3 regions of the Psychrobacter sp. A3 genome follow, and region 2 is predicted to be linked to each of the others. Evidence: predicted binding sites of a transcription regulator. Region 2 holds the regulator's gene; each other region holds the start of a gene.
What was found. Region 2 encodes PhoB, which activates phosphate uptake and scavenging genes when phosphate is short. Its sites were predicted from a motif close to TGTCATNAANCTGTCATAA; they were not measured.
Positions count from the first base shown of each region.

Region 1 (10,185 bases), on a different contig from region 2:
ATTGATATTATTTGGGATGATGGCGCGACCGGCCGCGACCTCGCTACGCACAAACTCAGGGGTGATGATTTTTGGGGTATTGGCACCAAAGCTCTCGCCGTCATGTTGGCGCATATCGGTCAGTTCATGCTGTTTTTGCGTCTCACGAATGGCGATATATTCCATCTCAGGGGTGATGATACCGCGGCGCGCATAATGCATCTGGGTGACATTGCCTGCTTTACCATTGACTTTTTTGGCGCGGCGCGGCTTATCAATATGGGCAAACCGTAGATTGGCTGTGGTGATATCACGCGCACGCGCTTGCCCGTATGAGCTGGATAAACCGTTTAGCTGCTCTGTATCACCGCGCTCGGCTATCCAGCCCTCGCGCAGTTTGGGCAAGCCGCGGGTTAGGTCAATTTGGGCATCAGGGTCGGTATAGACGCCTGAGGTGTCGTAGACATAAAACGGCGGGTTTTGCTCCCAGTCGGACTCATCCACGCCCTGAATAGGCGTGGGATCTAGCGTGATCTTGCGCATCGGCACTTGAATATCAGGTCTTGAGCCTTGGATATAGACTTTTTGCGAGGCGGGGAGAATGCGGTGTAAGTCGCGCGCGTCTTCTTCAAAGCGCGTGTCTTTGGCGCTACGGTGCGCAGGTGTTTTTAGCGCGTCGGTGTTTTTCTGGGTCTTTGGAGATAGGGTTGAGGTTGTCATATGCTGTCCTAGCGTGTTGGTTTTTGAATAAAAGCAACACCGCCAGAAGCTGCGGGGGTAGCACTTATCATCTAGGCAATTTTTGCTGCGTCGTCGTCACTGGCTGTCAAATCTATCATCGCGAAAATCTGCCTTCGCGGAGGATGTCATCAACCTGTAAGCGACGCTTGGTATCTCTCATCATTATTTGGCACTACTTAACCCTATAAAGATTAGCACCACCAAGCGGGCATTTAGGCCAACAGTCATGAGGATAACAAGGCATTTCTGCCCGTCTTTGCCATACATAATAAAGTGCTGAAGACTTCCCTGCGTCGGTACTAACCGCATCAGGTTCGGCGGGTGATCTCTCAGCGAATGTACAAAGGCAGTCAGCCATTCGTACACCGCACCCCGAGTCTGTCAGTGTTGTAAATCAGTCTCATACTAACAAACTTCTGCCATGAGGGCTACTGGTGTTTGACCACCGGTATGTCAGTCAACGTGCGCACGAGGCCATGAGTCATGACACGCAGGCTAATAGCGTTAGCCTCAAGCGCCGCCAGATTTGACCCTATTTGTCATGCAGATAAAAGAGTTGGGCGGTTGTCATCAAACTGTCATAAAAACTTGTCAAGATGTCACACATGTCACCAATCATGCTTTGTTCAATCGTTGTTAAACTTTAGGAGTTCTACATGCGTTATTCGTTATTGGCAGTCGCCGTTAGTTGCACCTTAGTACTCACCGCTTGTAATAAATCCACCGACCCCGCAGAGTCAGCAGCGCAGAGTGACACCAGCGCGGCGACAGTGGCCGAAACCACCAGCACAGCGACATCTTCTCCAGCAAGCGATTTTAAATCAGCTGAGAACATCGCTATGAACATCACTGGTGCTGGCGCGTCGTTCCCGCAGCCTATCTATGCCAAGTGGTCATATGACTATAATGCCGCGACTGGCGGTCAGGTCAACTATCAGTCTATCGGCTCCTCAGGTGGCATCAAACAAATCCAAGCAAAAACCGTTGACTTTGGCGCCTCTGATGCCCCGATGACCCCTGAAGAGCTGGATGCGGCAGGACTTATTCAGTTTCCGACCGTCATCGGCGGCGTGGTACCGATTGTCAATATCGATGGTGTCGGACCAGGTGAGCTAAAGCTGGACGGCGCAACCCTAGCCGATATCTATCTGGGTAAGATTAGTAAATGGAATGACCCTGCCATCACCGCCATGAACCCAGATTTGACCCTGCCAGATGCTGCCATTACCACCGTATTTCGCTCAGATGGCTCAGGCACGACCTTTAACTTTACCGATTATTTGGCGAAGGTTTCAACTGACTGGAAAGACAGCGTGGGTGTCGATAAAACCATCAAATGGCCAACCTCTGCCACAGGGGCAGGCGGCAAAGGCAACGAAGGCGTATCAAGCTACGTCAACCGCATGAAAAACGCTATCGGCTACGTCGAGTATGCCTATGCCAAGCAAAACAACATGGCGCATGCCGCCCTAAAAAACGCGGCGGGTAATTTCGTGCAGCCATCTGCTGAGACCTTTGCTGCGGCAGGTGATATCGATTGGTCACAGCAAGCAGGCTTTTATAAAGTCATCACCAACTCTGAGACCGAGCAAGCGTGGCCCATCGCCGCTGCCACCTTTATCTTGGTACACAAGCAGCCAGAAAACCCGAAGCAAGTGGCTGGCGTGCTGAACTTCTTTGATTGGGCGTATGCTGAAGGTGATGATAGTGCCATGGCGCTTGATTATGTGCCTTTCTCTGATACCGCAGTGGCACTGTTTAAAGACAAGTGGAATGAAGTCAAAGGTAGCGATGGTCAACCCGTCTACACCCCAGCTCAGTAGTTTTTATACATATATATAGCAGAGCTTGTAAGCCCCTTTGAGACACCTATTCTCCGGTGGTTGTCTCAAAGGTTTTATCACAACAAATTTAAAAATAGCGTCATTAATGACCGTTAATAGCGCCCTTTATTAAGATTTAGTTTGTTGTGATAAGACCTGATGAGTCTTTTAAAGATTTTGATTTAATATTATTTAATGCTGAGACACTTATGAATGATTTAAGGTCGCAACTGGCAAAACAAAAACGTTACGATGCATTATTTGTCAATGCCACCAAGGCATTTGCTATTCTCGTGCTGCTATCATTGGGCGGTATTTTGCTCTCTTTGATCATTGGCGCTTGGCCAAGTATTCAAGCATTTGGCCTCGGGTTTTATACCAGTAATAACTGGGATACGGTCGCCAATGAGTACGGTGCACTAGCGCCTATTTATGGCACGCTGGTGACGTCGTTTATCGCTATTTTAATCGCTGTGCCAGTCAGCTTTGGTATTGCGATATTTTTGACTGAGATGTGTCCGACCTTCTTAAAAAAGCCCCTCGGCATCGCCATTGAGCTGCTGGCAGGTATTCCCTCTATCATCTACGGTATGTGGGGACTGTTTGTCTTTGCGCCATTTTTTGGCGACCACATTCAGCCGTGGTTTATCGAGCATATCGGCCCATTGCCTATCATCGGCAAGCTGTTTACCGGTGCGCCAATGGGATTGGGTATGTTTACCGCCTCATTGGTGCTTGCCATTATGATTATTCCTTTTATTGCCGCTACCATGCGCGATGTTTTCTCTGTGGTGCCAGACCTGCTCAAAGAGTCAGCTTACGGCATGGGCGCGACCACTTGGGAAGTGATGTTTAAAATTATCTTGCCCTATACCAAAGCAGGCGTGGTCGGCGGGGTTATCTTGGGGCTGGGTCGGGCACTGGGTGAGACCATGGCCGTGACCTTCCTTATTGGCAACGCCTTTAATATCAGTCCAAGTCTGTTTACCTCTGGCGTCACCATTACCTCAGCGCTGGCCAATGAGTTTGCCGAAGCCTCTAGTGAGCTACATCTGGCCTCGCTGCTGCACCTTGGCCTCATACTATTTATCATCACCTTTATTGTGCTGTCGCTGGCTAAGCTCATGCTGATGCGTATGGATCAAAAAGCAGGCAACCGCTAATACATAACGACATACAGACGATAGCGATATACAAGCTGACAAAAAATCTTGAAAAATGGAAATGAGTTTTATGCCTACTAATGCGATGCACTCAGCGTTACCTGCGCAGACTGGCTTTGATAGCCGCTACGACAAGCGTCTTTATAACAAACGGCGCTGGGCCAATAAGCTGGGTTTGGGTTTTGCCATATCGGCGATGGTATTTGGCTTGATTTGGCTGTTTTGGATACTGGTGACGCTGTTTATCGAAGGCTTTCAGGGCATGGTGCAAATGCCTATCTTTACTGCCGACACGCCGCCGCCGATGAGCGAAGGCGGCCTACGCAACGCCATTGTCGGCTCGGTGATGGTGGCGTTTTCAGGATTGTTTATCGGGGCGCCCATTGGCCTGATGACAGGGATTTATTTGTCTGAGTTTGCGCAAGGCAGCCTGCTTGGCAAGGTGACGCGTTTTTTAAATGACATTTTGCTCTCTGCACCCTCGATTGTCATTGGTCTGTTTATTTATGCTTTGATGGTTAAAGGTCAAGGCTTCTCTGGGTGGGCGGGCGCACTAGCATTGGCACTGATTGTAGTGCCAGTGGTGGTACGCACGACAGAAAACATGCTCAATTTGGTGCCCAATAGCATTCGTGAAGCGGCCTATGCACTGGGCACGCCGAAGTGGAAGATGGTCACGCAAGTGACGATTAAGGCGGCTCGAGCGGGGCTGACCACTGGTGTGCTGTTGGCCTTTGCCAGAATCACTGGTGAGACGGCGCCATTGCTATTTACAGCATTGAATAACCAATACTTTAGTACCGATATGGGCGAGCCGATTGCCAACTTGCCGAACACTATTTATCAGTTTGCCATGAGTCCTTATGATAATTGGCATACACTTGCATGGGCCGCTGCATTGCTGATTACTGCTTCGGTATTGGTACTAAATGTATTGGCAAGGTTTATCGGTGGTCGCAGCTCCAGCAAATAGCAGCCAGAGTAGATAACGCCTACCGCCAAATCACCTTATATATAGCAGTTACTTAAATTTATATTCATCAAGCTAGGTTGGATAACATTATGAATGACGTCATCAGCAAAACGCGTAGCACAGCAGATAGCAACAACTTTGATACGAGCACAGCCAGCTTATTAAACAGACCGATGGCGACGACCACGCAACTGTCGCAGCCAGATGCGGCAAACTTAACTAAGCAAACACAGCATGATATTCCCAAAGACATGCCAGCAGCGAAGATGCAAATTCGTGATTTAAGCTTTTATTACGGGGATTTTCAGGCACTTAAAAACATCAATATCGACATTCCTGATAAAAAAGTGACTGCTTTTATCGGGCCATCCGGCTGCGGCAAATCGACCCTGCTACGTACCTTTAACCGTATGTATGATTTATATCCTGGCATGCGTGCAGAAGGCAGTATCAACCTCGATGGCAAAAATATCTTGGGCAAAGACATCGATGTCAATCTGCTACGCGCGCAGGTCGGTATGGTATTTCAAAAGCCGACGCCGTTTCCGATGTCTATCTATGACAATGTCGCCTTTGGTGTGCGTCTTTATGAAAGACTAAGCAAAGCTGAGCTGGACCATCGGGTGGAATGGGCGCTAAAAAAATCGGCACTATGGCCGGAGGTAAAAGACAAGCTCAAAGCCTCAGGTTTGTCGCTATCAGGCGGGCAGCAGCAGCGTCTGTGCATCGCTCGTAGTGTCGCTACCAAGCCTGAAGTGCTACTGCTCGATGAGCCAACTTCGGCGCTTGACCCAATCTCGACAGGCGCCATTGAGGATTTGATTGAAGACTTAAAAAACGACTATACCATCGCCATCGTCACTCACAACATGCAGCAGGCGGCGCGAGTGTCAGACTATACGGTCTATATGTATCTGGGCGATATGGTTGAGATGGGCGAGACCGATCAGATATTTACCACGCCTATGCAAAAAGCCACGGAAGACTACATTACGGGTCGTTATGGCTAACGCTGTACAGATTAAAACTATCGTTAATTTTTAATAACAACAATACAGCTATGCTAGCAGCACGCCGTTAATATACAGATATTCAGGGAATACCTCTTATGCAAAGTGACAAGCATATCTCCAAAAGTTTTGATCAAGATTTGGATGAAGCCATTCGTCTGTTTTTGGTGATGGGCGACCATGCAGCCAGCCAAGTTGCCAAAGCCATTCACGCACTTATTGACAAGGATGAGACACTGGCGCAAGAAGTCATCGAGATGGATTTTGATATCAATCGGCAGGAAGTCGAGCTAGATGAGCATATCTTGTTATTGGTCGCCAAGCGCCAGCCTGCGGCCGGTGACTTGCGTTTGGTGATGTCCATCAGTAAAGGCGTGGTGGATCTGGAGCGCATCGGTGATGAAGCGGTCAAAATCGCCAAAATGGCCAATAAGCTCGCCGCCCAAGGCAAATCAGCGTATGGCTATGCCGAAGTGCAGCATCTGAGCAATCAAGTACGTCTGATGCTGCACAATGCGCTAGAGGCTTTTAGTCAATCCAATGCTGAGCAGGCGTTTGAGGTGATGCGCAATGATGATGTGGTCAATGAAGAGTATCAATCAGCGATGCGTGCCTTGATGACTTATATCATGGAAGATGCGCGCCACGTCTCCAAGGTCATCAATATCGTGTGGGTGTTGCGCGCGCTCGAGCGTATTGGTGATCATGCGCAAAACATCGCCGAGCTGGTCATCAACTATATCAGCGGCCAAGATGTACGCCACTCAGACTATGCACTGGTCGAAAAAGCGGTGCAAGAAGCCAATGATCGGATGGCGGCACGTCACGTTGGCGCAACGTCAGCAGATATGTCAACCACGGACGCTGGATTGCCAGATACGGACTAAAGGTGATAAGAGGAACTATAAAAATCCTACCTTGTGTGCACTAAGTGTGCACTAAAAAAACGCGCTATTTAAAGATAGCGCGTTCTAATATTTAACATACTGGTATAAGTATAAAAGTGATGCCGAGTTTTTATTTTTCTGGTGTCCAGCCCTGCGCGCGCTCATAGTCTTCGTTGTCCAAAAACTTCTCACGCTGCTCAGTCAAAAACTTTTTGGCCTCAGGGTCCATCATGCTTAGATGGTTTTCGTTGATTAGCATGGTTTGCTGCTCTAGCCACTCTTTCCACGCTTTGTCAGAGACTGTTTCTTGTAGCTCTTTGCCTTTTTGATTGGGGAAGGGTGGATGCGGCATTTTTGGCAGCTCTTGCTTGTATTTGCGGCAAAACACGGTATTGGCTTGCGGGTTAAAAGTCTCAGTCATTAGAGGCTCCTTATAAACTATGAATATCACCCTATGATAACGATCTGAGTAAATTTAGCAAAGGCTATCGGGTGTATAGACGGTAACAACCAAGCGGTTTGATGAAAGTTTTGGCGATGTGATGACAAAAAAACACCCGCGCTAAGACGTAAGTGCTAGGCGCGGGTGTTGTATAGTGAGTTCAGGATAAAAACGATACAGCGGGACTGGGGTGAGTTTTACGCAGCATCTGTCCGAACAGGCACAGCCCATAAGGAAAGTTTATACCCGTTCTGCGTCGGAATATCATGTCTCTGTTTATGCAAATTATGCAAAAGCTTTTAAGCGCGCGCGTCCATTAACCACCGCTTGCTTGACCTGATTGGGCGCGGTACCACCCAGATGATCACGGGCGGAGAGTGAGCCCTCTAGCGTTAAGTAATCAAAGACGTCATCGCCGATCGCGTCGCTAAATTGCTGAAGCTGCGCCAATGACAAGTTACTTAAATCAACGCCTTCTTTGATGCCTAAAGCCACAGCGTTGCCGACGACTTCATGGGCATCACGGAATGCCACGCCTTGACGTACTAGGTAATCTGCCAAATCAGTCGCTGTCGCATAGCCCTTCATGGTCGCTTGACGCATACTGTCTTTATTTGGTGTGATGTTTGGTAGCATATCAGCGAATGCCAGTAGCGAACCTGTCAAGGTATCGACGCAGTCAAATAACGGCTCTTTGTCTTCTTGATTGTCTTTATTATACGCAAGCGGTTGACTTTTCATCAGGCTTAACAATGTCATCAGCTGACCAAAGACCCGCGCCGCTTTACCGCGTACCAGCTCTGGCACGTCAGGGTTTTTCTTTTGCGGCATGATCGACGAGCCAGTACAGAAGCGATCGGGTATCTGTACAAAGTTAAACTGCGCCGACATCCATAGGATAATCTCTTCGCTCATACGCGACATATGCATCATAAGGATAGAGGCTGCTGAGGTAAACTCAATGGCAAAATCTCGGTCTGAGACCGCATCGAGTGAGTTTTGGCAAATGCCATCAAACCCTAGCAGTCTGGCGGTGATAGTACGGTCAATCGGAAAGGTCGTACCAGCAAGCGCAGCACTACCAAGTGGCATCTGATTGATACGGCGACGGGCATCGACGAGGCGCTCGGTATCGCGATAGAGCATCTCAAACCAAGCCATCACATGATGACCGAAGCTTACCGGCTGAGCGGTCTGCAAGTGTGTAAAGCCTGGCATAATCGTATCGGTATGCTGCTCGGCCAAATCCAGCAAGCCGTTTTGTAAACGCACCAACAGCGCGATGATATTGTCGGTTTCTTCGCGTAGCCACAGGCGGATATCGGTGGCCACCTGATCGTTACGGCTACGGCCAGTGTGTAACTTTTTGCCCACCGCGCCGACGATATCAGTCAGACGTGACTCGACGTTCATGTGTACGTCTTCTAGGGTAATAGACCAATTAAACTCACCTGCTTTGATCTCAGCTAATACCTGCTGTAGACCATCGATGATGGTCGCCACTTCATCAGCGGTCAAAATTCCGCATTCTTTGAGCATGGTCGCATGAGCGATAGAGCCTTCGATATCATGACGGGCAAAGCGTTGATCAAAGCCGACCGAAGCGGTGAAAGCAGCCACAAAGCTATCCGTCGCTTCACTAAAGCGTCCGCCCCACATCTGCTGGCCTGGCGCGCTGGCAGGATTGTTTTGCGCCGCGTTATTTGTCGTAGAGTCATCTGTGCTAGAATCAGAGACTGACACGTTTTTATTTAATTCAGGATTACTAGGGTTTGAAGAGTTGGCGTTCATATCGATACAAGACAAGTCAAGAGAATAAGAACTCAAGTATAGCAAATGATGAGGTTGCCTTACTAGCGGAGCGCTTAGAGTTTTTTATCCCCAAGCTCATGGAAGTCATGAAGCCTTGGCAGTGGCTGATTTATATCTTTTTTTGGTCGCTGTTTGTCACGGTGATCGACCGCCATGATCTAGCTACTTGGTCTGACTTTATAATCAAGCTTGGCAGCCGAGTGATACAAAACACCTTAAGCATCATCCCTTCTTTATATATCATCGATTATCTGCGCCCTGTTTTTAAGAGCATGAGCATACCCAAGGTCAGTATGTATGTGCTCGCCATCCTTATGCTGGCCTCTGCTGTCTCTATGGTGTTGGTCTTGCTGGTCATGACAAACATGGGCTGGCACGAATACAGCCTACAAAACTTCGTGTTAGAAGTGGTTTTTGACTTAATCCTTACAGGCGGTTTTGCCTTGGTGTTTTTATTGTACTTTTTGCGCCGTTATCATGAGATGAATGCCCTTAGTCAATCCTTTGAGCACAAACTAAACGCCCAAAACGACTTAATCAAAGCCCGTATCACACCGCATTTTTTCTTTAATACCATCAACACACTGGTGTCGCTGATTGAGTCTAATCCAGCGCGCGCCTCCCAGTTGCTACAGCATGTCTCAGCGCTGTTTCGCGCCAGCTTTAGTGGCGCGCGTGAGATCAGCTTTGAAGAAGAGATCGCTTTGTGTGAGCACTATTTGGCCATCGAGTCTAGCCGGCTATCTGACAAGCTTGATGTCACTTGGCAGCTGCCAGATGAAGACATCATGTATGATATGGTCATCACCGCTTTAACGCTACAAAGTGTGCTAGAAAAAATGCTTCTTAACGTGGTGGAGATGACCACAGAGACGATTTTTATTCATATCAAAGTCACTTGGTATGAGCACCGCGTCAACATTACCATCAGCGTCCAGCTCCCCAAAAAAACCTTGATGATCAATCATGACTTGCGCCAGCACATGAATTTTTATATCCAAGCAGAGCGTCTGCGCTCGTACTTTGGCCAAAGCGCCGATATCAGAAGCAAAGTGACCAACAGCCAAATCATTACCTTGATTGATTATCCGCTACAAGACGTCGGGATATAGCGGTCTGTCATCTAGCTATCTGTAAGCTAGCGATTATCAATAGATACCCATTACTAATACAAACTTTTGTTTAATACGATTAATATGAAGCATGACACAGTTATTGCACCGTACTGTTTATAATCTGCACGATAATCGTCAATATCTACTATATATTTGACCGATAAATAAGCGCTGTCGCTGCCCAAATTAAATGTTCAGAATACCTGCAATAATCAAACATTTTTTTATGCTAAGTCCTTG
Region 1 is NZ_JAPEHS010000003.1:39,636-49,820, reverse strand. It holds gene thiC (phosphomethylpyrimidine synthase ThiC) at 1-699, opposite strand, end outside; TPP riboswitch at 989-1,105, opposite strand; gene pstS (phosphate ABC transporter substrate-binding protein PstS) at 1,377-2,543, shown strand; gene pstC (phosphate ABC transporter permease subunit PstC) at 2,753-3,706, shown strand; gene pstA (phosphate ABC transporter permease PstA) at 3,777-4,679, shown strand; gene pstB (phosphate ABC transporter ATP-binding protein PstB) at 4,931-5,689, shown strand; gene phoU (phosphate signaling complex protein PhoU) at 5,788-6,576, shown strand; gene NK638_RS01190 (oxidative damage protection protein) at 6,707-6,997, opposite strand; gene argH (argininosuccinate lyase) at 7,304-8,677, opposite strand; gene NK638_RS01180 (histidine kinase) at 8,791-9,942, shown strand.
Region 1: a site for PhoB is predicted at 1,286-1,304, ahead of pstS (phosphate ABC transporter substrate-binding protein PstS). Genes of this name have one in related genera too.

Region 2 (10,185 bases):
GGTGCTGGTGGTGACATCCAAGATATCGTCTTGGACTTGAAAAGCCAGACCAAGATGCTGGGCGCATTCTTGTAGCGCCATGCGCGTTTGCGCGGTCGCGCCAGCACAAATCCCGCCCATCAGCATCGCCGCTTCGATGAGCGCGCCGGTTTTATCACGGTGGACGGCTTCTAATTGGCTTTGGGTAATATCGGGGTTGGCTTCGGCATTGAGATCCAGCGTTTGCCCTGAGACCATACGGCGAGCACGCGGCGCAAAAACCGCGAGCAGCTGACTGGCAATCGCGGCATCAAATGGCGTAAAAGTCGGCAGCTCTGCGGTCAGTACCTCAAAGGCGAGGGTCTGGAGCACGTCCCCTGCCAGTAGGGCGGTTGCCTCGGTAAAGACGATATGCGCGGTTGGCTGCCCACGGCGCAGCGCGTCATCGTCCATACAGGGCAAGTCATCATGTACCAATGAATAGGTATGCAATAGCTCGACGGCCAATGCCGCTCGGCGCGCCATATCATAATCGGAGTCGTTTTCTAACAGGCTTTCTAATAGAGGGGTTGCCGTGTTGCCTTGCGTCATGGTCTCAGAGATATCTGGGCTGATAGGCTGCGCCTCGCTTTGCCAGCGGTCATCATTCACGCTGGCAAAGGCGCTAGCGACCAGTAGCGGACGCACCAGCTTACCTTGCCCCGTCATCACATATTGGCAGGCATCCAGCAGCGGGCTTGGCAGCTTGGCATACGCAAATAACACCTCGATATCTTTGGCAATCTGGGTGCGCACAATCTGATGAAACTGCTTGGTTTTATTATTGATATGGTGATCAGCATTATCATGATCATGCGCGCCGTCATTTATACGCAAAAAAGACATAAAGCCAGAAGTAGGAGAGACAGTCATAATCCAACCATTTATAAGAGAGACAAGAAAAATAGCGATAGTGTAGCATGATAGCAGGCCCTGCTTATGAAGCGCGTAATATCCGCGCCAAATTTTTGGCAGTTTTTTGTCAAAAAGTACGCTACAAAACACACTAAAAAACACAAGAGACAATGTCATATGTAATGCAGTACGCCCTGCAGCCAACCCTCGTTACGTATTGCCCGTTTTATTTAGTGATTGAATGTGTTGTGATGAGGCGGCTGTCCACTGAGTATACAACTGGTCACTTAAAGCACGTTAGCCACTAGGTAAAGGCGAGTTTCGACTTAAGAGTGACTTGTGAGTATGGTATTAGCTTGTGACAGTGAGGGGCATAATCCCCTACACTAATTGCCGTGGAAATGGGCTGATAAAGGCAGTCGCCGGCGTGAGTGAGCTGGACTGCCCAAACCGTCATCGCTGCATCTACATGCGATGCCGCTCCCCAATCAGCACCGACAGCCGTAGTAGATACCTGTAATATATAAACAAAGCGCCAAACGATGTTGTACAAGCGACGTAAAAATAAGTACATTACTATGAGCGCTGGATAATAAAGATATCTTCACTGTGCGCCCGCTAGTGGTTTGTCGTCAAGACGATGTTTGTCTTGAAGGCGGCGCACAGTGCTATTACCCATTTTACTAACAGTAACTGGCTATTGATTGTAATCCAAAACGTAGCTTTCGTTATATAGCAAGGAGTTTCAAATGGTATACCAAGGAAATCGCATCACGGTGACAATGCTAGAAGATGGCATCGCCAACATGCAATACAACGCCGAAAATGAGAGCGTGAACAAGTTTGATGCCGAGACCAACAAACAGTTTGGTGAAGCGGTGAGCGCACTAGAAAAAGCCGACGATGTCAAAGGCCTTATTGTCACTTCAAGCAAAGGCGTGTTTATCGCGGGCGCTGACATCACAGAGTTTGTTGGCTCATTTAAAAACCCAGAAAACGAGATCAAAGACTGGGTGGTGAGTATCAATGAGACCTTTAACCGTTTTGAAGATCTGCCATTTCCAAAAGTAGCGGCTATCAATGGCGCAGCGCTAGGCGGTGGTTGTGAGATGACCTTGGTATGTGAATATCGCGTCATGAGCGACAAAGCCATCATCGGTCTACCAGAAACTCAATTAGGTATCTTCCCGGGCTTCGGCGGTACGGTACGTAGTACGCGTGTCATCGGTATCGACAATGCGCTTGAGCTAATCGCTACAGGTAAACCAAAAAAACCACTAGAGGCGCTAAATCTTGGTCTGGTAGATGCGACCGTCCCTGCTGATGATCTGCAAGACGCTGCGATTGACCTAGTCAAAAAATGTATCTCAGGTGAGCTTGACTGGCAAGCCAAGCGTGAAGAGAAGCTAAATCCTGTAAAGCTCAACCAGCTTGAGCAAGCAATGGCGTTCAATAGCGCCAAAGGCATGATCTTCTCAAAAGCCAATCCTAAGCAGTATCCAGCGCCAGCGCTCGCTATCGAAGCGATTGAAAAGCACGTCAATTTGCCACGTGATAAAGCGATCGAAGTCGAAGCGGCAGGTTTTGCCAAAGCGGCAAAAACCCCGCAAGCTGAGAGCTTGGTCGGTTTGTTCTTAAACGATCAGTTGGTCAAAAAACTGGCCAAAAAACACAGCAAAAAAGCGCATGAAATCAATGAAGCCGCGGTATTAGGTGCAGGCATCATGGGCGGTGGTATCGCGTATCAAGCCGCTAGTAAAGGCTTGCCGATCATTATGAAAGATATCAAATCTGAGCAATTGGATTTGGGTATGGGCGAGGCCAGTAAGCTACTAGGTAAAATGGTCGAGCGCAAAAAGATGACCCCAGCGAAAATGGGCGAAACGCTAAGCCGTATCCGTCCTACCTTGAACTATGGCGACTTTAGCGAGACTGATATCGTTATTGAAGCAGTAGTAGAAAATCCAAAAGTGAAGCACGCGGTACTCAAAGAAGTCGAAGGCTTAGTCAAAGAAGACGCGATTTTGGCTTCGAATACTTCAACGATCTCCATTACGCATTTAGCAGAAGTGCTTGAGCGTCCAGAGAACTTCGTTGGTATGCATTTCTTTAACCCAGTACACCGTATGCCACTGGTAGAGGTGATCCGCGGTGAGAAATCGTCTGAAGAAGCCATCGCGACCACTGTGGCATTGGCCTCCAAGATGGGCAAGGTGCCAGTGGTGGTCAACGACTGCCCAGGTTTCTTGGTAAACCGTGTCCTCTTCCCATACTTTGGCGCGTTTGACTTGCTGCTCAAAGAAGGTGCTGATTTCGTCCATGTCGATAAAGTCATGGAAAAATTCGGCTGGCCGATGGGTCCTGCTTACCTAATCGACGTCGTCGGTCTAGACACAGGTGTGCACGGCGCAGAAGTGATGGCAGAAGGATTCCCTGACCGCATGAAGCCTGATTATAAAGGGGCGATCGAGAATCTATATGAAAACGAGCGCCTAGGTCAGAAAAATGGCGTTGGTTTCTATAAGTACGAAACCGACAAGCGCGGTAAGCCAAAGAAAGTCGCTGACGATGCCACTTATGAGCTACTTAAAACCACGACAGATAGCGACAAAAAAGAGTTTGATGATCAAACCATCATCGACCGCACCATGCTGGCTTTCTGTAATGAGACCGTACGCTGCCTAGAAGACAACATCGTCAGCACGCCAAGTGAGGCGGATATGGCGATGATTATGGGCGTCGGTTTCCCGCCATTCCGCGGTGGTCCTTGTCGTTATATCGACCAAATGGGTCTCGATAACTACTTGGCACTATGCGAAAAATACGCGCACCTTGGCAAAGCCTATGAAGCGCCGCAAAAGATTCGCGATATGGCAGCCGCTGGCGAGACTTTTTACGCCACAGCGTAACGAGCATACCGTATTAGGATAAGTGGGGTGCGTTTGCTGACATCGTTATCGGTGATAAAAAAATAGCAGACGCACCGTTTTGGTCGGTTTTATCAGGTCTGGCCTGCCGCGATAATATCCAGCGCGAAAACATCTAGATAGTTATCGTACTGATGTACGGATCGCGTGATAGATGGTTATAGAGCCCGATTGAATCGACAACACTGACAATAAAAATTGAAAAGGAAGATAGTATGACAACTTTAAGTCCAAAAGATGTGGTCATCGTAGATGGCGTACGCTCGGCGATGGGAAGATCTAAAAACGGTATGTTCCGCCATGTACGTGCTGATAATATGTCAGCTGAACTGGTACGTGCTTTGGTAGAGCGCAACGATTTTGACACCAACGATGTCGAAGACATCATCTGGGGTTGTGTCAACCAAACCCTAGAGCAAGGCATGAACATCGGTCGCAATATCGGTCTATTGGCAGGTATTCCAAAAACCGCTGGTGGTCAAACGGTCAACCGTCTGTGCGGCTCTTCTATGCAAGCACTTCACACCGCTGCTGCACAAATCATGACCAATCAAGGTGATGTGTTTATCATCGGCGGCGTTGAACACATGGGTCACGTTGGTATGATGCATGGCATCGATCTAAACCCTGCCGCCTCCAAGCATTATGCCAAAGCGTCAAACATGATGGGTTTGACCGCTGAAATGCTGGGCCGTATGAACAACATCACGCGTGAGGAACAAGATGCGTTTGGTCTTGAGTCACATCGCCGTGCATGGGCTGCGACCACTGAAGGCCGCTTTGATAATGAAATCATCGGCATCGAAGGTCATGATGCAGATGGTCGTCTGCAGCTATGTACCGTCGATGAAGTGATTCGCCCTGATGCGACCATGGAGCAAATGCAAAAACTGCGCCCAGCCTTTGACCCTAAAGGCGGTACAGTGACTGCCGCGACGTCATCTGCACTCTCTGACGGTGCGTCAGCGATGCTGGTCATGAGCGCGCAAAAAGCCAAAGATCTTGGTCTAAAGCCTCGCGCTCGTATTCGTAGCATGGCTGTCGCTGGTTGTGATGCGGCTATCATGGGCTACGGTCCGGTACCTGCGACCAACAAAGCCTTAAAGCGCGCTGGCATGAGCATCGATGACATGCAGACCATCGAGCTAAATGAAGCCTTTGCCGCCCAAGGTCTATCTGTACTCAAAGCCTTGAACCTGACGGACAAGCAAGACATCGTCAACATCAATGGTGGCGCGATTGCACTGGGTCATCCACTAGGTTGTTCTGGTGCTCGTATCACGGTTACCTTGCTAAACGCTATGGAGCAGTCTGACACCGAGCTTGGCCTTGCAACCATGTGTATCGGCCTTGGCCAAGGTATCGCCACTGTGATTGAGCGTGTTTAATATTTGGATTGGTAGATAATTTTTAACACTTGTCGACCAAATATGTTATAAAAAACCCCTAGCTATGATGGCTAGGGGTTTTTTGTGAATATAATGAGAGGGTTAATGGCGCACGTCGCAAAGTGTGTGCAAGTAATGATGAGTGTTCAATAAAGCGTATCTCCATTGACGCATTTAGAAAACTGTGACTAAATAAGAGTGACCAAGACACTATTAATATCAATTTATAATATTTATTTAATGCTCATTTAATATTCGTTCTAAAATATTTTTAGTTGCAACTGTCAGCCGTACAAGGAGTGTACTATGTCTACCATGATTACCGACCGCACTTACCGAATCGCTCGCGAAAACACCCAAGCGATGCTGATCGATGTCCAAGAGCGCCTTACCCCGCATATCTATGATCATGAAAATATCGTCAAAAAAATCGTGACACTGATTAAGGGGTTGCAGGCGCTTGATATCCCTATCATGCTCAACGAGCAGTATAAAAAAGGCCTTGGCGATACCTTGCCTGAGATTCGTGAGGTGCTTGCAGATAACAATGCCAAAAGCTTTGAAAAAGTGACCTTTAGTGCGTGTGATAACGATGAGTCATGGCACCATTTGGCGCAGCAAAACCGCAGTATTGTGTTGCTGTTTGGGGCAGAGGCGCATGTATGCGTCATGCAAACGGCGCTTGATTTGTTAGACAACGGTATGCAGCCGGTCATCATCGGAGACGCTGTCGGTTCGAGATTTCCGTATGATAAAAAACAAGCCATTCGCCGTATTCGCCGTGCAGGTGGAGTGATTAGCACGGTTGAGTCTATCTTGTTTGAGCTGTGCCGCAGTAGTCAAGATCCGGCGTTTAAAACCATTAGCAATTTGATCAAATAACCTTTTGTTCAAAATGCTTTGTTTGTGCTGCCGCAAGTGTGTGGGTCAGATATAAAAATAGCGCTTGATGACTATAGTCAATTTGATATAAAAACGATACCGTGAGATGAAACGTTGTTTTTCGTAGCCTCTGTCGGAGTAGGCACAGTACGCAAGAAAAACAACGTTTCATTGAGCGACTTGATAGTCATGTATCCGATTTATTTGAACTCGACTACATCAGCGCTATTTTTACGTCTAGGGTCGGGTTTTGTACTAAAATGAGCGCTACATTTGCTGATTGCTTAAGAGAGAGACATGCCATCCAACCATTCAATCCACCCGACAACTTTAAATGACAATGCCTTTGCTGATCATATCGATATTGATGATGTGACGCATTTTTTATTAGAATTAGATGCGCTAAAGCGCGTCAATCGGCGCAGCTATGTCACCCAGACCACTCGCCGCGAAAACTCAGCTGAGCACTCTTGGCATTTGGCGATGGCGTGTTGGTCGATTTCTGAGCTGTTTGCGCTAGACGTCAATCACGAGCAGCTGCTCAAGATGGCACTGGTTCATGATTTGGGTGAGATTGATGCTGGTGATACGTTTTTATACGACAATACGCGTCATACGGCGCATATCGAGGAGCGTCAAGGCATGGCGCGCTTGCAAGCGGAGCGTGGCAATGGCATTGCTAACTTAGCAGCGGTCTGGGAAGCGCAGGAGACAGGCGATAGCAAAGAAGCGCAGCTGCTACGGGTGGTGGATCGCTTATTGCCGTTTTTGCTCAACATCAATACCAATGGACAAACGTGGATTGAGCTGGGGGTGACGCGCTCGCAGGTGGCTGGCGCGCATGCTTTTATCAAAGACAGTTTTCCGCCTATTCATGATTGGCTGTCACAGCGTATCGACTATGCGACCAAGCAAGGCTGGCTAATCGATGCGTGACCAATAAAATCGCTAGCTTGGTACGGCTAACGCTGGCCGCGGCACCTATCGGCAGCGGCGCAAAACTGGCACACGCTGCCAAAAAACAAATCGGCGTGCTGCGACCCTTCGATGCTACCCAAGATCATCCCAGTAGCACTGTGCTTATTTTAGAGTGATCAACTATGGTCACATAGATAGCCATTAAAAAACAGACAGATTATCTAGCGTTAGCCATACCCAATAGCTGTCCCATTTTTACCACACTATTGGCTTGCAGGCTGTCTTGCCAAGCTGCTTCTGCGCCTTTTGGCAACACTACTATTGCTGTTGAACCTAAATAAAAGCGACCAAGCTCATCGCCTTTTTTAAGCTTCATGTCGTGCTCGGCTTCTTGAATGTCGTCGGTACGGCTGATTTTGCCAGTGGCGACTGTCTCGATACCAGCGACGATCATCGCACCGACCATCACGACCGCAGCTTTGCCGTAGGCGGTATCAAACAGGCACACCAAACGCTCATTGCGCGCAAACAAGTCAGGTATGTTGGCAGCCGTGGTGTTGTTGACAGAAAACAGCGTGCCCGGTACATAGCGGGTTTTGGTCAAGGTACCAGCAAATGGCATATGCACGCGGTGATAATTGCTGGGTGCCAGATAGACTGTGGCAAAACTGCCATCGGCAAAATAATGCCCATCTTCGCTATCGGCCAGCAGTTGGCCGATATCATAGTAGCGCCCTTTGGCTTGCAAAAGCTTATGATCATCAATCTGACCGAGCTGCGAGATGATGCCGTCAGCTGGGCTGACAATCCCCTGCGGCGTGGCATCGATAGGGCGCGCGTCTGCTTTTAACTCACGAGTAAAAAAGTCATTAAAGCTCTCATAAGCACCTAAGTTTTGGCGCTCATACTCATCCAAGCTGATATGATAGGCTTTTGCAAAGCTACGAATAAAGGTGCGCTTGACATAGGGGTGGCGACTGGCAGCCAAACGGCCAGCGACTTTACTGAGCTTTTGTTGCGGGACAAGCTGCTGCAAGGTGGTGAATACATTCATAATATGGCGACCAAAATAAAGGTGAGAGAGTAATAAATAGGCAAATAAATGATGATATTTTATCATGGACGGCCTAAGTTTGTATGAGCATAATTGGTAAGGGAGCATAAATGAAAGCATTGATACAGCGAGTACATGGTGCGAGCGTCAGCGTCGATGGGGATTGTGTCGGGCGTATCGAGCGCGGCGTGCTGGCATATATTGGTTTGGGGCCTGAAGACGACCTGCAAACGGCCAAGCGAATGATTGATAAAATCCTTGGCTACCGTATTTTTGAAAACGACGATGACCCTACCAAATATGGCAAACTGGACAAAAATGTCCAACAAGTCGCTGGCGGGCTGCTGCTGATATCACAGTTCACCCTGATGGCGAAGACTGACAAAGGCCGGCGTCCTGATTTTGGCGGTGCCATGCCATCAGAGGCAGCGCGCGTACTGTTTGCTCAGCTAATCGACTATGCCAACAGTCAGCACTCTCAGGTAGCGGCGGGTCAGTTTGGCGCAGACATGCAGGTTGCGAGTATCAATGATGGGCCACTGAATTTTATATTAGACGTGAGCTAAAGCATCAAATGTGAATCATGATGGTGAGTGCCGTCTGTTTAAGGGAAGTGGCTTGGTCTATAGCAGCCGCTTAAATGACAAATGTCATCAAACTGTCACAATTACCGCGTTTAATAGGCAAGCAGTGGCGAGTGATTATCGCTCTTTTTTATACGTCTGTTTTGTCCCTTATCACTGAGAATACCCTATGTATAATGAGCAAATTTTGATTGTTGAAGACGAACCTGCAATCCGCGAGATGGTCGTAATGACGCTAGAGATGGCTGGTTTTGATAGCTTGCAGGCAACGGACGTATCAGAGGCGCACCAACAAGTGGTCGACCATCGGCCAGCGCTGATTTTGCTAGATTGGATGCTGCCTGGGGACAAAAGCGGCATTGATTTTTGTCGTATGCTCAAAAGTGATGAGCTACTCGCTGAGATACCCGTCATCATGCTGACAGCCAAAAGCGAAGAGGACAGCAAGGTGCACGGTCTGGATGCGGGTGCAGATGATTATATGACCAAGCCTTTTTCGACGCGCGAGCTGATCTCAAGGATCAAAGCGGTGTTGCGCCGTAGCAATGCTTTGAGCGCCGACAAGACTATTGAGATAGGCAAGTTAAGCCTCGACCCCAAAAGCCAGCGAGTCATGGCGTCTGGGCAAATCATCGATGTCGGACCGACCGAATATCGGTTGTTGGCGTTTTTTATGAGCCATCCTGAGCGTGCCTATACGCGCACTCAGCTGCTTGATCAAGTGTGGGGCGGCAATGTCTATATCGAAGACAGAACCATCGATGTGCATATCAAACGCCTACGCAAACTGCTGCGCCCTCATGACTGCGATAAGCTGATACAAACGGTGCGCGGTACTGGTTATCGCTTCTCAAGCGTTGTTGAGGCCAAATGATCGGCGCTCATACTCTCAAAATAGCCACCGCAATTCTGTTGCCAGTCCAGCTATAATCACCATAATTATCAGTAAGTGATTATCAGTAAGGGCCACTTAGCAGATAGAGATAATCATCATAATGATAACGAGATAACAAGTAGGGCAAAAAAATAGGTCACGAAAAATGGATGAGTAACATAATGTCAAAGCAATGTATCGAACAAGATATCTCAGAGCCGATAGCGCTACAAAACACCACCGATCAATTAAAAAAAATAAGAAGTGCGCTGCGGGCGCTGCGCGATGCGGTGATTTTACTCAATGACAGTGATGGTCTGGAGTGGTGGAATCAGGCCGCTGAAGATTTACTATTATTGCAGGCAGCAGATAAAGGCCGATGTATTTTTGACTTTATTGACGCATCTGAGTTTCGTCAGTACTATCAAGCGCCGACGCTGGCTGACGAAGGCGTACATATAAAGTCATGGCGCGCGCCTGAGCGCTATTTAAAGTGTGAGCTGACCCCATTTGCCGACGAAAAGCTATTGATCATCTACGATGTGACGCGTCTGCATCATCTAGAAGAGATGCGCCGCGACTTTGTGGCCAACGTTTCGCATGAGCTGCGTACGCCGCTGACCGTGATGATGGGGTATTTAGAGAATTTTTCGGATCAGCCAGACATGCCGCCGCACTGGAAGCG
Region 2 is NZ_JAPEHS010000008.1:29,842-40,026, forward strand. It holds gene NK638_RS02600 (polyprenyl synthetase family protein) at 1-891, opposite strand, end outside; gene fadB (fatty acid oxidation complex subunit alpha FadB) at 1,623-3,782, shown strand; gene fadA (acetyl-CoA C-acyltransferase FadA) at 4,016-5,188, shown strand; gene NK638_RS02615 (isochorismatase family protein) at 5,495-6,070, shown strand; gene NK638_RS02620 (HD domain-containing protein) at 6,368-7,006, shown strand; gene NK638_RS02625 (hypothetical protein) at 7,003-7,164, shown strand; gene asd (archaetidylserine decarboxylase) at 7,206-8,042, opposite strand; gene dtd (D-aminoacyl-tRNA deacylase) at 8,153-8,608, shown strand; gene phoB (phosphate regulon transcriptional regulator PhoB) at 8,796-9,500, shown strand; gene phoR (phosphate regulon sensor histidine kinase PhoR) at 9,683-10,185, shown strand, end outside.

Region 3 (10,185 bases), on a different contig from region 2:
CTCTTTTTCGGTATCACCCTCATAGTCAAAATCAGCTACTTGATATAGAGCACCTAATGTTACAGGAGCTGCCATGTATTTACCTAGATCAACAGTTGCTGTACCACGGATGATCTCACCAGCAATATTTTGGTCTTTATCGTACGCAACACCAGCAGTGAAACCAGTACCTTGGTCAAACATTAGCGCAGCACCAAAGCCACTATTACGATCATCACTATCCTCTACAAAGCTTTCGTCAGCACTATACATAACAGAAAGTTGTAATGGTAGGTTGTTGTATTTTGGAGACATCCAAATAACTGAGCTGTTGATACGGCCACTATCAGCCATATTCAAACCACCATAGTTTTCGTTATCTTCAAGTTTATTGCCACCTAGGTTATCCCAATAACCATCGTTAACGACTACGTTGTTGATTTTATCTAAAGTAGATTGGTTTTTACCAGCACGGAATTCACCAAAGTTTTTGTTCACGACACCAAGATATGTATCACGGTTAGAGAAACCATCGCTATCACCATCAACACGAGTACCATACTCTAGCTGATAGATAACGTCAGTATTGGCAGTCATCGCTTCAGAGCCTTTGATACCGATACGTGAAGAGTTGGAGTTGATCTGTACTGAGTCAGACTCTCTGTCTGCACGATCATCACCATTTGGGTAATCAACTTCGGCATTTACATAATCAGCAGTAACAAACGCTTTACCATATAAGGTAGGAGCGGCATTGGCTGCAGAAACAGATAGAGCAGCAACGGCTGTAGCTAAAAGTAGTTTTTTCATGGGGTATCTCCACTTTACAATTGTAGTAATGAGCAAGCTATTATTAGCTGGCGCCCATATTGGTATCGTCACAAATCCTCAAAGATATAATGTGTAACTGGCTACCGAGATTAGTCAGAAACAAGTGTGGCGAAGTTTTATTACAGTAAGATGAAAAAACCATGACTTACATAACCAGCATCAAAAAAAGTAACTGCCATGTAAACGTTGGTCTTTATCCTTCTGCTGCGTAACATCCGTTACTAAACTCATACTTCGAGTACAAGCATAACAACTTTGACATAATTTGCAACATATTTTTTTGCACTTTTAACACGATATCTGGCGCACTCCACATCTTTTATAGCGCTCAGGCGTTGAAAAAAATAGCTATATAATGCGCTTAAATACCAATGGTTTACCGTAAGTTTTATGACAAACCATTCGATTATGGCCACTGTATTGTGTACAAAAATAAAGCGCTACTTATTCACTGATAAGTAGCGCTTATAAGCGAAACAGCATTATCGCTATCTACTATCGACACCGGGTCAATATAGCCATGTAGCCATATATACATGCATCGACACAGCTTTTATGCCGATGCAATAGGACAGTGAAGCACACTGGATTAGACGTTGGCTTTTAGATCCAAGCGTGCTTGGTGCAATAGTGGCTCAGTGTAGCCGCTTGGCTGCTCGCGTCCTTTAAAGACGAGGTCACAGGCCGCTTTAAAAGCATAAGACTGCTCAAAGTTGTTTGCCATAGGCTGATAGCTACTGTCGCCGGCATTTTGCTCATCGACGATCTTCGCCATACGCTTCATGGTATCCATGACTTGCTGCTCGCTGACCACACCGTGATGCAACCAGTTGGCGATATGCTGGCTTGAGATACGCAAAGTCGCACGGTCTTCCATCAGGCCCACATCGTTGATGTCAGGCACTTTTGAGCAACCGACGCCTTGGTTTACCCAGCGTACCACGTAGCCTAAGATACCCTGCGCGTTGTTGTCCAGCTCTTGCTGCTTCTCTTCCTCTGTCCAGTTGGTGTCTTTGGCCAATGGAATGGTCAAGATATCGTCTAGGCTAGCACGCTCGCGTGATTTTAGGCTGTCTTGTACCTCGGCGACATTGACTTGATGATAATGCATGCTATGCAAGGTGGCGCCTGTCGGTGATGGTACCCAAGCGGTACTGGCACCAGATTTTGGATGTGCCGCCTTGGTCTCTAGCATCTCTTTCATCTCATCAGGCTTGGCCCACATCCCTTTACCAATCTGCGCCACACCCTGCAGGCCAGTTTCTAGGCCGATATCGACGTTCCACTGCTCATAGGCGGGCTGCCATGCTTGCGACTTCATCTCGCCTTTTGGTACAAATGGGCCAGCATTCATACTGGTATGCATCTCGTCGCCTGTACGATCCAAGAAGCCGGTATTAATAAAGATAACGCGCTCTTTGGCTTGGCGGATGGCTTCTTTTAGGTTTACCGTCATGCGGCGCTCTTCATCCATGATACCTATCTTGAGCGTATGGCGCTCTAGACCGAGCAAATCCTCTACCGCATTAAACAAATCATTGGCCATTTTGACTTCATCAGGGCCATGCATTTTTGGCTTGACGATATACATCGAGCCTTTGCGTGAGTTTGATAGCGCGTTTTTGCCTTTTAGATCGTTTAGCGTCAATAGCGGTGTGATCAAACCATCCATCAAGCCTTCAAAGATTTGCTCTTGACCATTACCCAAATCGACCAAAATCGCTGGGTTTTGCATCAAGTGACCAACGTTACGAATCAAAAGCAGTGAGCGACCGGGTAAGATCAGTGTGCCGCCCTCTGGTGTGGTGTACTCACGATCTGGGTTTTGCTTACGGGTGCGGGTTTTACCACCTTTTTCAAACGTCTCTTGCAAATCGCCATTCATCAAACCTAGCCAGTTGCGATACACTTCGACTTTTTCTTCGGCATCGACCGCAGCGACCGAATCTTCGCAGTCTTGAATCGCAGTAATGGCGGACTCTAATAGTACGTCTTTGATGTTTGCTGGGTCATCTTTACCTACTGGATGGCTGGCATCGATTTGAATCTCTGCGTGTAGGCCATTGTTTTTGAGCAAAATACCAGAAGGGCTATCTGCCTCGCCGACATAACCGACGAATTTTTCGGCGTCTTTTAGCTCAGTGCTACTATCGCCCAGCTTGACTTCCAGCTTGCCATCGACGACTTTAAAGCCTGTGACATCGGTATAAGAGCCTGAGGCTAGCGCAAAATGCTCGTCTAAAAAGGCTTTGGCATAAGCGACAACGGCCGCGCCGCGCGTGGGATTATAGCTGCTGCCTGCTTCTTGACCATTTTCATCGCTGATGACATCGGTGCCATATAAAGCATCGTACAAGCTACCCCAACGGGCGTTGGTGGCATTTAGCGCATAGCGCGCGTTGCGTACAGGGACGACTAGCTGTGGACCTGCAATATGAGCAATCTCGTCATCGACGTTTTGGGTGCTTACCGTAAAGTCATCGCCTTCTGGTAACAAATAGCCAATTTCTTGCAAAAAAGCCTTGTAAGCTGGGAAGTCAATCTCACCTTCTTTGGCAGGATTGTCTAGATGCCATTGATCGATTTGCGCTTGAATGCTGTCACGAGTCGCAAGCAGCGCTTTGTTGCGCGGCGTGAACTCTTTGATGACTTTTTCAAAACCTGACCAATAACTGTCTGAGTCCACACCGACTTTTGGCAGCACTTCGTTTTCGATAAAGTCATACAACTGCTGGTCGATGGCAAGAATACCTTTTTGAATCCGATTGGCGTTAGAAGATTGGCTCATGCTGTTATCCTTATCTATCTGTGATGGGTGTACCTACGAAGTTGCTACCACTATAGCGGTAGTAGATGGCGTGCATTTCTCTAAAATGGCGCATCCTTGATATGAGCGAGTGATCTGCGTGATGGCTGTGCCTTTTCGTCGATAGTGATATCTGCTTTATATCGCGCTGGCAGTTGTTATAATGTTTGCCATCTCGAATGGGCACTCATTGCTCCTTGATCGCTCCTTTATCGAGTCATCAAACAAAATGCCGCCTAAACAAAATATCATCCTACTATCAAATAAAGAAATAAACAAGAAAACACCATTCACTAAGTAAATACTGGGGTTGTATAATAATGATACCCTACAGCCTATCAGCGCTAAGGCTGTTTATCCTCAAATCGTGGTAATCGTTTTTTTAAGCTTTTATATAGCCAGCTCTGTATAAAAACGATAGTTAATAAGCTCAGGCGGCAAACCCAAACCTTTAAAACAACCTTTTATCTTATCCAATACTTTTTGACCATGACACAGACTATGAGTAAACCGACCATGCCAACCAATTCCCATGCTATAAATGACGACATTGCAGTAGAAAGCAGTACAGAAGAAGACAGTGTAGATATCTCGCAGCTGCGCACACCGAACAAAGTAGATTTATCTGCGGTTTATGGTTTTTTGGGCGCACGTACCACGCCAGATTGGGTAGCCGCCGCTATCGCTGACCTACCTTTGATCATTCAAGATCATGCCAACTGCGAAAAAAAAGCGGTACCCGCCGCTATCGCTGACCTACCTTTGATCATTCAAGATCATGCCAACTGCGAAAAAAAAGCCGCTGGCACCGCGATGAACCTACTGTTTCGCTATGAGTTTTCTTATGACTTGCAGCGTAAATTGGCACAGCTGATACGTGAGGAGATGCTGCACTATGAGCAAGTGCTGGGTATCATGAATGAGCGCGGTCAAGAATGGCGGTACTTAAGTGCGGGGCGCTATGCCAAAGGCATGCTCAAACACAAGCGCACTTATGAGCCTGCGGCAATGAGCGATGTGCTGATCATCGGCGCGTTTATCGAAGCGCGCTCCTGTGAGCGCTTTGCGGCATTGGCTGAGGTGATTGATGATGAGCGATTGGCAAAATACTATCGCTATTTGCTCAAATCAGAGAGTCGTCATTTTGAGGATTATTTGGCATTGGCACAGTCACTATCGACAGAGGCTATCGATGAGCGAGTGGCATTTTTTAGAGAAGTAGAAGCAGAGCTTATCATCAGCCCTGATTCCGAGCTACGGTTCCATAGTGGCTCGCCCGCTTAACTATTTATTGTCTTCCATCAGAGGGCTATCGTACTGTTTATGGTCTTTGGCGACGTGATGCGGGTCGTGATCATCTGTGACACGCTCTGCAGCCGCAGGATTGGCTTTTTGCAGCGCATCATCAGGCACGATACCGTCATTGTCGTCAGCATCTTTTAGTTCATGTTGCTGGTGTTTTGGTGACTGCGCTGTCTCTGCTGGTTTTAATGAGTGATCATTGGGGTTATTCATAGCATTTCCTTATAATAGAAAGATGAAAGTAAATCAAGTGAATGAAGGATGTGCCCTAGATCATAAAAAAACTATCTGTCTTTTTTATGATCTTTTTCGTCAGGGTTTAACACCCGTGTCTGGGCATTATTGACAGTGGCATAGCGATTTTTATTGTTAATCTTATGGCTATCAGGGGCTTCGCTACTGACAGTCCTTTCATTGACGTTATCATCAAACGCAGTACCTTCTTGATCGCGTCGATCTGGCTGGCGCGCAGGATTATCATCGTCATTGACATGCTCTGTCTCTACGATACCCTCTTCAAAGGTATCTGTGCCTTTATTCTCTGTCGTGTTTTCTTCAACCTCATGATTTTCGATATCATGTTTTTCGCCATTACTGCTCATATCGTGGCGACCAAGCGCGTCTTTATGATCTTTATGATTATCTATGGGCGTTTTGGTTAATGCTGGATCTTTGGTTTGCATCATCTCATCCTTGTCTTTTTTATCGTTATTATTTTTTCATTAATACTTTTTCATTAATACTTGATGTTCGTAGTACTTCTTTTACATGGCCACGAAATAACGTGCTCAATACTCGACCTTATGTCCCACAATAGCTTATATGGGTCTAACCTATATGGACAACGAATTATTCGTTGCCTTTTTGACTCAAATCATGAGCATTGAGATCAGCCACATTTTTGCCGCCATCAGGTAGGTTTTCTTCTTTGCGCGGGTCGACATAGACCTCGTCTGTCTCCTGTGAGGCTTGCTCTGGCCCATCTATATTTGCCTGGTACTTTCGGCCTTCATAGCTGCCTTTTGGGTTGTCTGGCTGTTTAATAGCAGGGTCGTGGATCGGTACTGCTTCTTCATTATTTGGGCGTGTATTGTCTGACATGCTATATCCCTCACGTATGTATTGGCGTGGACGTGTCCTCAATTCAATCGATAATCATCTAAATGGGCTAAATCTAGCCAAACGCTGTCAAATAGCTAACTAACATCTCGATATTACCTGCGCTATCTTCCTTGTTTGATGGCGACTTATCTCATTTTTATCACCATTTTTAAAATGAAAACACGCTCTAATAAGTAGAGTAACTATTTATCCTGTTATTTGTTATCCTCTTATTTATCGGTACGCAAATCCTCTTCGATAAAGGCGGTTTGCTCTTCTTCGCTGAGCTGTTCAGGTGCATCGACTCTCTTGTCTTCTTTAAGGTTTTGCTGAATCTTTTGACTGTCTGCCTGTTCGGCTGCTTTGTTGATGTCTGATTTTGTATCAGAATTATCAGGCGTCGTATCGTGATTACTCATAGATGCTTCCTTTTTTCCTATGTTTTTATGATTGGCTTTTACGTTCTATGCTTTTATGATTGAGCGTATTTTTATTATAGAAACAAGACTCGACCAGACACCAGTGTGCTGCGGTATCAATGTGTGAATAAATGTGAGGTTACAAGACAGTTTGTAACTTCCTGCCAGCAGCATGCAAATAACAGTAGCCAAATGCATCCATAAAAAAAACCAAACGCCAGTATAGCCAGCGTTTGGTTTGAGTCAGTATTAGAGGGCTGTTAAGACGATGCCTCTACCCCGTTGATGAGCGTTAATAAATGCTCTTGGGCGGCATGTGGCGGCGTACCAGCAGCGGGCTGTAGTTGCTGCCAGACGCCGTCGCCATTGAGTGTCCACGCTTGGGTATTGTCTTGTAAGTAGTTAATCAAGCCATCTTGATATATCTGCTGAAACAGTTTTTTATCTTCAATCGGAAACGCCACTTCGACGCGGTGAAACAAGTTACGATCCATCCAGTCGGCACTACCACAATACAGACGCTCGTCACCGTTATTATAAAAATAGTAAATGCGTGTGTGCTCTAAAAACCGGCCAATCACCGAGCGTACTGTGATGTTTTCCGACAAACCTTTGACCTGTGGACGCAGACAGCACATTGAGCGCAAAATCAGCTCGATTTTTACCCCTGCTTGAGAGGCGTCATAGAGCTTGGCGATCAGGCGACGCTCCGTCAAAGCATTGACCTTGACCATGATATGAGCGCGTTTGCCTGCCTTTGCGTGAGCGATCTCATCATCGATAAAACTCATCAACTTATCATGCAAGGTAAAGGGCGCATGCAGTAGTTTTTTGAGATTGGCAGGCTTGCCCATGCCCGTTAGCTCTTGGAAGATTTTGTGCACATCTTCTGAGATATCAGGATCGGCGGTAAACAAACCGTAGTCGGTATAGACCTTAGCATTGGCGGCATGGTAGTTACCTGTCCCTAGGTGTACATAGCGGCGAATGCGATCATCCTCGCGGCGTATGATTAGCATCAGTTTGGCATGGGTCTTGTAGCCGACGATGCCATACACCACCACCGCCCCTGCTTCTTGCAGATAATTGGCGACTGCGATGTTTGAGGCTTCATCAAAACGGGCGCGCAGCTCGATGACGGCAGTGACTTCTTTGCCATTTCGAGCAGCAGCGGCCAGCGCTTTGACGATTTCTGAATTGGTGCCTGAGCGGTACAGCGTTTGCTTGATTGCCAAAACTTTTGGGTCATTGGCGGCTTGCCATAATAGGTTGACGACAGGCGAGAATGAATGAAAAGGATGATGCACCAGTACATCGCTTTTGCGCATGGCAGCAAACATGCTACTGGTTTTGTCCAGCTTTTTTTCTTCGCGGCGAAACGCTTTTGGTATCGCTTGCGTAAAGGGCTGATAGCGCAGCGCTGGTATATTAAAGTCGAACAATAAGCGCGTGAGGTTGACCGGCCCGTTGACACGGTACAGCTGATTGTCGTGCAGCTCAAACTCATTGAGCAGATAGTCGCTGATGGGCGTTGGGCAGTCGGTGGTGACCTCTAGGCGTACCTTATCACCGAAGCGGCGGTTTTCAAGCTCACCCTCTAACGCTTTGGCGATATCCTCGACATCGTCCGCTAGGTCTAAGTCCGCATTACGCGTCAGTCGAAACTGATGACAGCCGGTGACATTCATCCCCGGAAACAGCTCGCCAATATGCTCATGAATAATGGCCGATAGCATGACGTGATGCTCTTTGCCGCCAGTCAGCTCATCAGGTAAGCGTATGACGCGTGGGAGACTGCGCGGCGCAGGAACGATGGCGAGATTGATATCACGACCAAAGGCATCTTTGCCCTCTAGAGTAGCGATAAAGTTGAGGCTTTTATTGACCAAACGCGGAAACGGGTGGGCAGGATCAATACTAATCGGCGTCAGTACAGGCGAGACTTGTTCGGTAAAATAGCGCTTCATCCATGCCGACTGATCGCTATTTAGCTCATCGCGTTTGAGATAACGGATGTCTTCTTTGGCCAGCGCAGGCAAGATGTCTTCATTGAGAATGCGATACTGCTCAGCGATGGCATCGTGTGTGATAACAGAGATTTCATTGAGTACCTCGCTTGGGCGCATACCATGAGCACTGGTCGATACATCACCGATATTGAGTTTTTGCATGATGCCTGCCACGCGAATCTCAAAGAATTCATCGAGATTCGATGAAAAAATAATGAGAAAAAACAAGCGCTCAAGCAGTGGGTGACGCGGACTGGCAGCCTGCGCCAGTACCCGTAGATGAAACTGCAACAAAGACAGGTCGCGATTGATATAACTGCTGGGCGAATAACTGCCATCTTCAAACCGCTGCCATGCTATGTGGGCGAGATCATCGTCTTTTTTCCCATGCGTCCCATCGTTTATGCTCATCACGGCGGCGCTATTGTCAGTCTGATGCTGCTTATCATTGCTTTTGGTATCTGCCACGTCCCTACTCCTTTTGCCTTCTCGATACGTCATGATGCTGATTGTGGTAAGACTGCATTTTTCATGCGTTTTTTGATGATACGCTGTTTGTTACGTAGCCGTCTATCGCCTTGGTTGTTTTCATAGTATTTTGGATTGGTCAGCATACTGATTAATAACGCCGATTCATCGCGATTTAGCTTGGCAGCCGATTTATTAAAATAGTGGTGCGCAGCGGCCTCGATACCGTAGATACCATCGCCAAACTCAGCCACGTTAAGATAAGCGGTCAAGATACGCTGTTTGTCCCACAACGTCTCTATCATCACGGTGATAATCGCCTCTTCGCCTTTACGAATATAGGAGCGATGCGCGGTCAAAAACAGATTTTTGGCCAACTGCTGCGTGATGGTCGAGCCGCCAGCTGTCGTTTTTCCTGACGCTTCATTTTTCTTTTGCGCCTCTTTTATGCCTTTAATGTCGAAGCCATTATGCTGACTGAAAGTCGAGTCTTCACTAGCAATAGCGGCTTGCTTGGCGGACTTGGCAATTTGATCATATTCTACCCACTCTTGGGTGACCTCGCCGCCGGTCAGACGATGGGTCAGCATAAACATGCTGTTGTTAATGGGCTGGGTTTTCCAAATCAATAATAGCCCTGTGACCAAAACATGAAAAACCACGACCAACAACATGAACGCCAAAAATACTCGTTTGATAAATGTGCCAAAACTTGCCATGCGCGATATCCAAGTGATTGAAAAGATAAAAGGTAGCCGCTTATCCAAAAACAGCCCAAGCAGTTAACTCAAATAGCAGGTCATCTTACCTAATCTCATAATTGCTGTCATTATTTACCCCATTTCTTTATCATGTAATGAGCTATAAACAGTATTCACTTTTTATTTAAGGGTTTAAGATAAGTACTTTATAACAAGCATAAAAATAAGAGAATAAATATGCATAATGGTAATAATATAAAAGCACTGCGCGCACGTATTATTGAAGCGAGCCCAAATCTTTGCAGCGCTGAAAGTTCTGATAAGTGGTGGCTACTCGGTACCTCTGGCTGCCATCTGTGTGAAATCGCTGAGCAACTTATGGTGCGCTTTCAAAGCGTACAACCTATTACCTACGAGAATGTCGATATTGCAGACTTTAATGAAGATCTGATGATGGAGTTTGCCACCACCATTCCTGTGATAATCACACCGACAGCACGCTTAAATTATCCGTTTTCAGTCATGGATTTACAGCAACTGTTAGCTCACAACTAACGGCACTTTGTTTT
Region 3 is NZ_JAPEHS010000065.1:335-10,519, reverse strand. It holds gene NK638_RS09255 (porin) at 1-789, opposite strand, end outside; gene NK638_RS09250 (malate synthase G) at 1,400-3,598, opposite strand; gene miaE (tRNA isopentenyl-2-thiomethyl-A-37 hydroxylase MiaE) at 4,166-4,900, shown strand; gene NK638_RS09240 (hypothetical protein) at 4,901-5,131, opposite strand; gene NK638_RS09235 (hypothetical protein) at 5,203-5,604, opposite strand; gene NK638_RS09230 (hypothetical protein) at 5,768-6,019, opposite strand; gene NK638_RS09225 (hypothetical protein) at 6,250-6,438, opposite strand; gene ppk1 (polyphosphate kinase 1) at 6,699-8,858, opposite strand; gene mtgA (monofunctional biosynthetic peptidoglycan transglycosylase) at 8,945-9,634, opposite strand; gene NK638_RS09210 (glutaredoxin family protein) at 9,854-10,171, shown strand.
Region 3: a site for PhoB is predicted at 927-945, ahead of NK638_RS09255 (porin). Genes of this name have one in related genera too.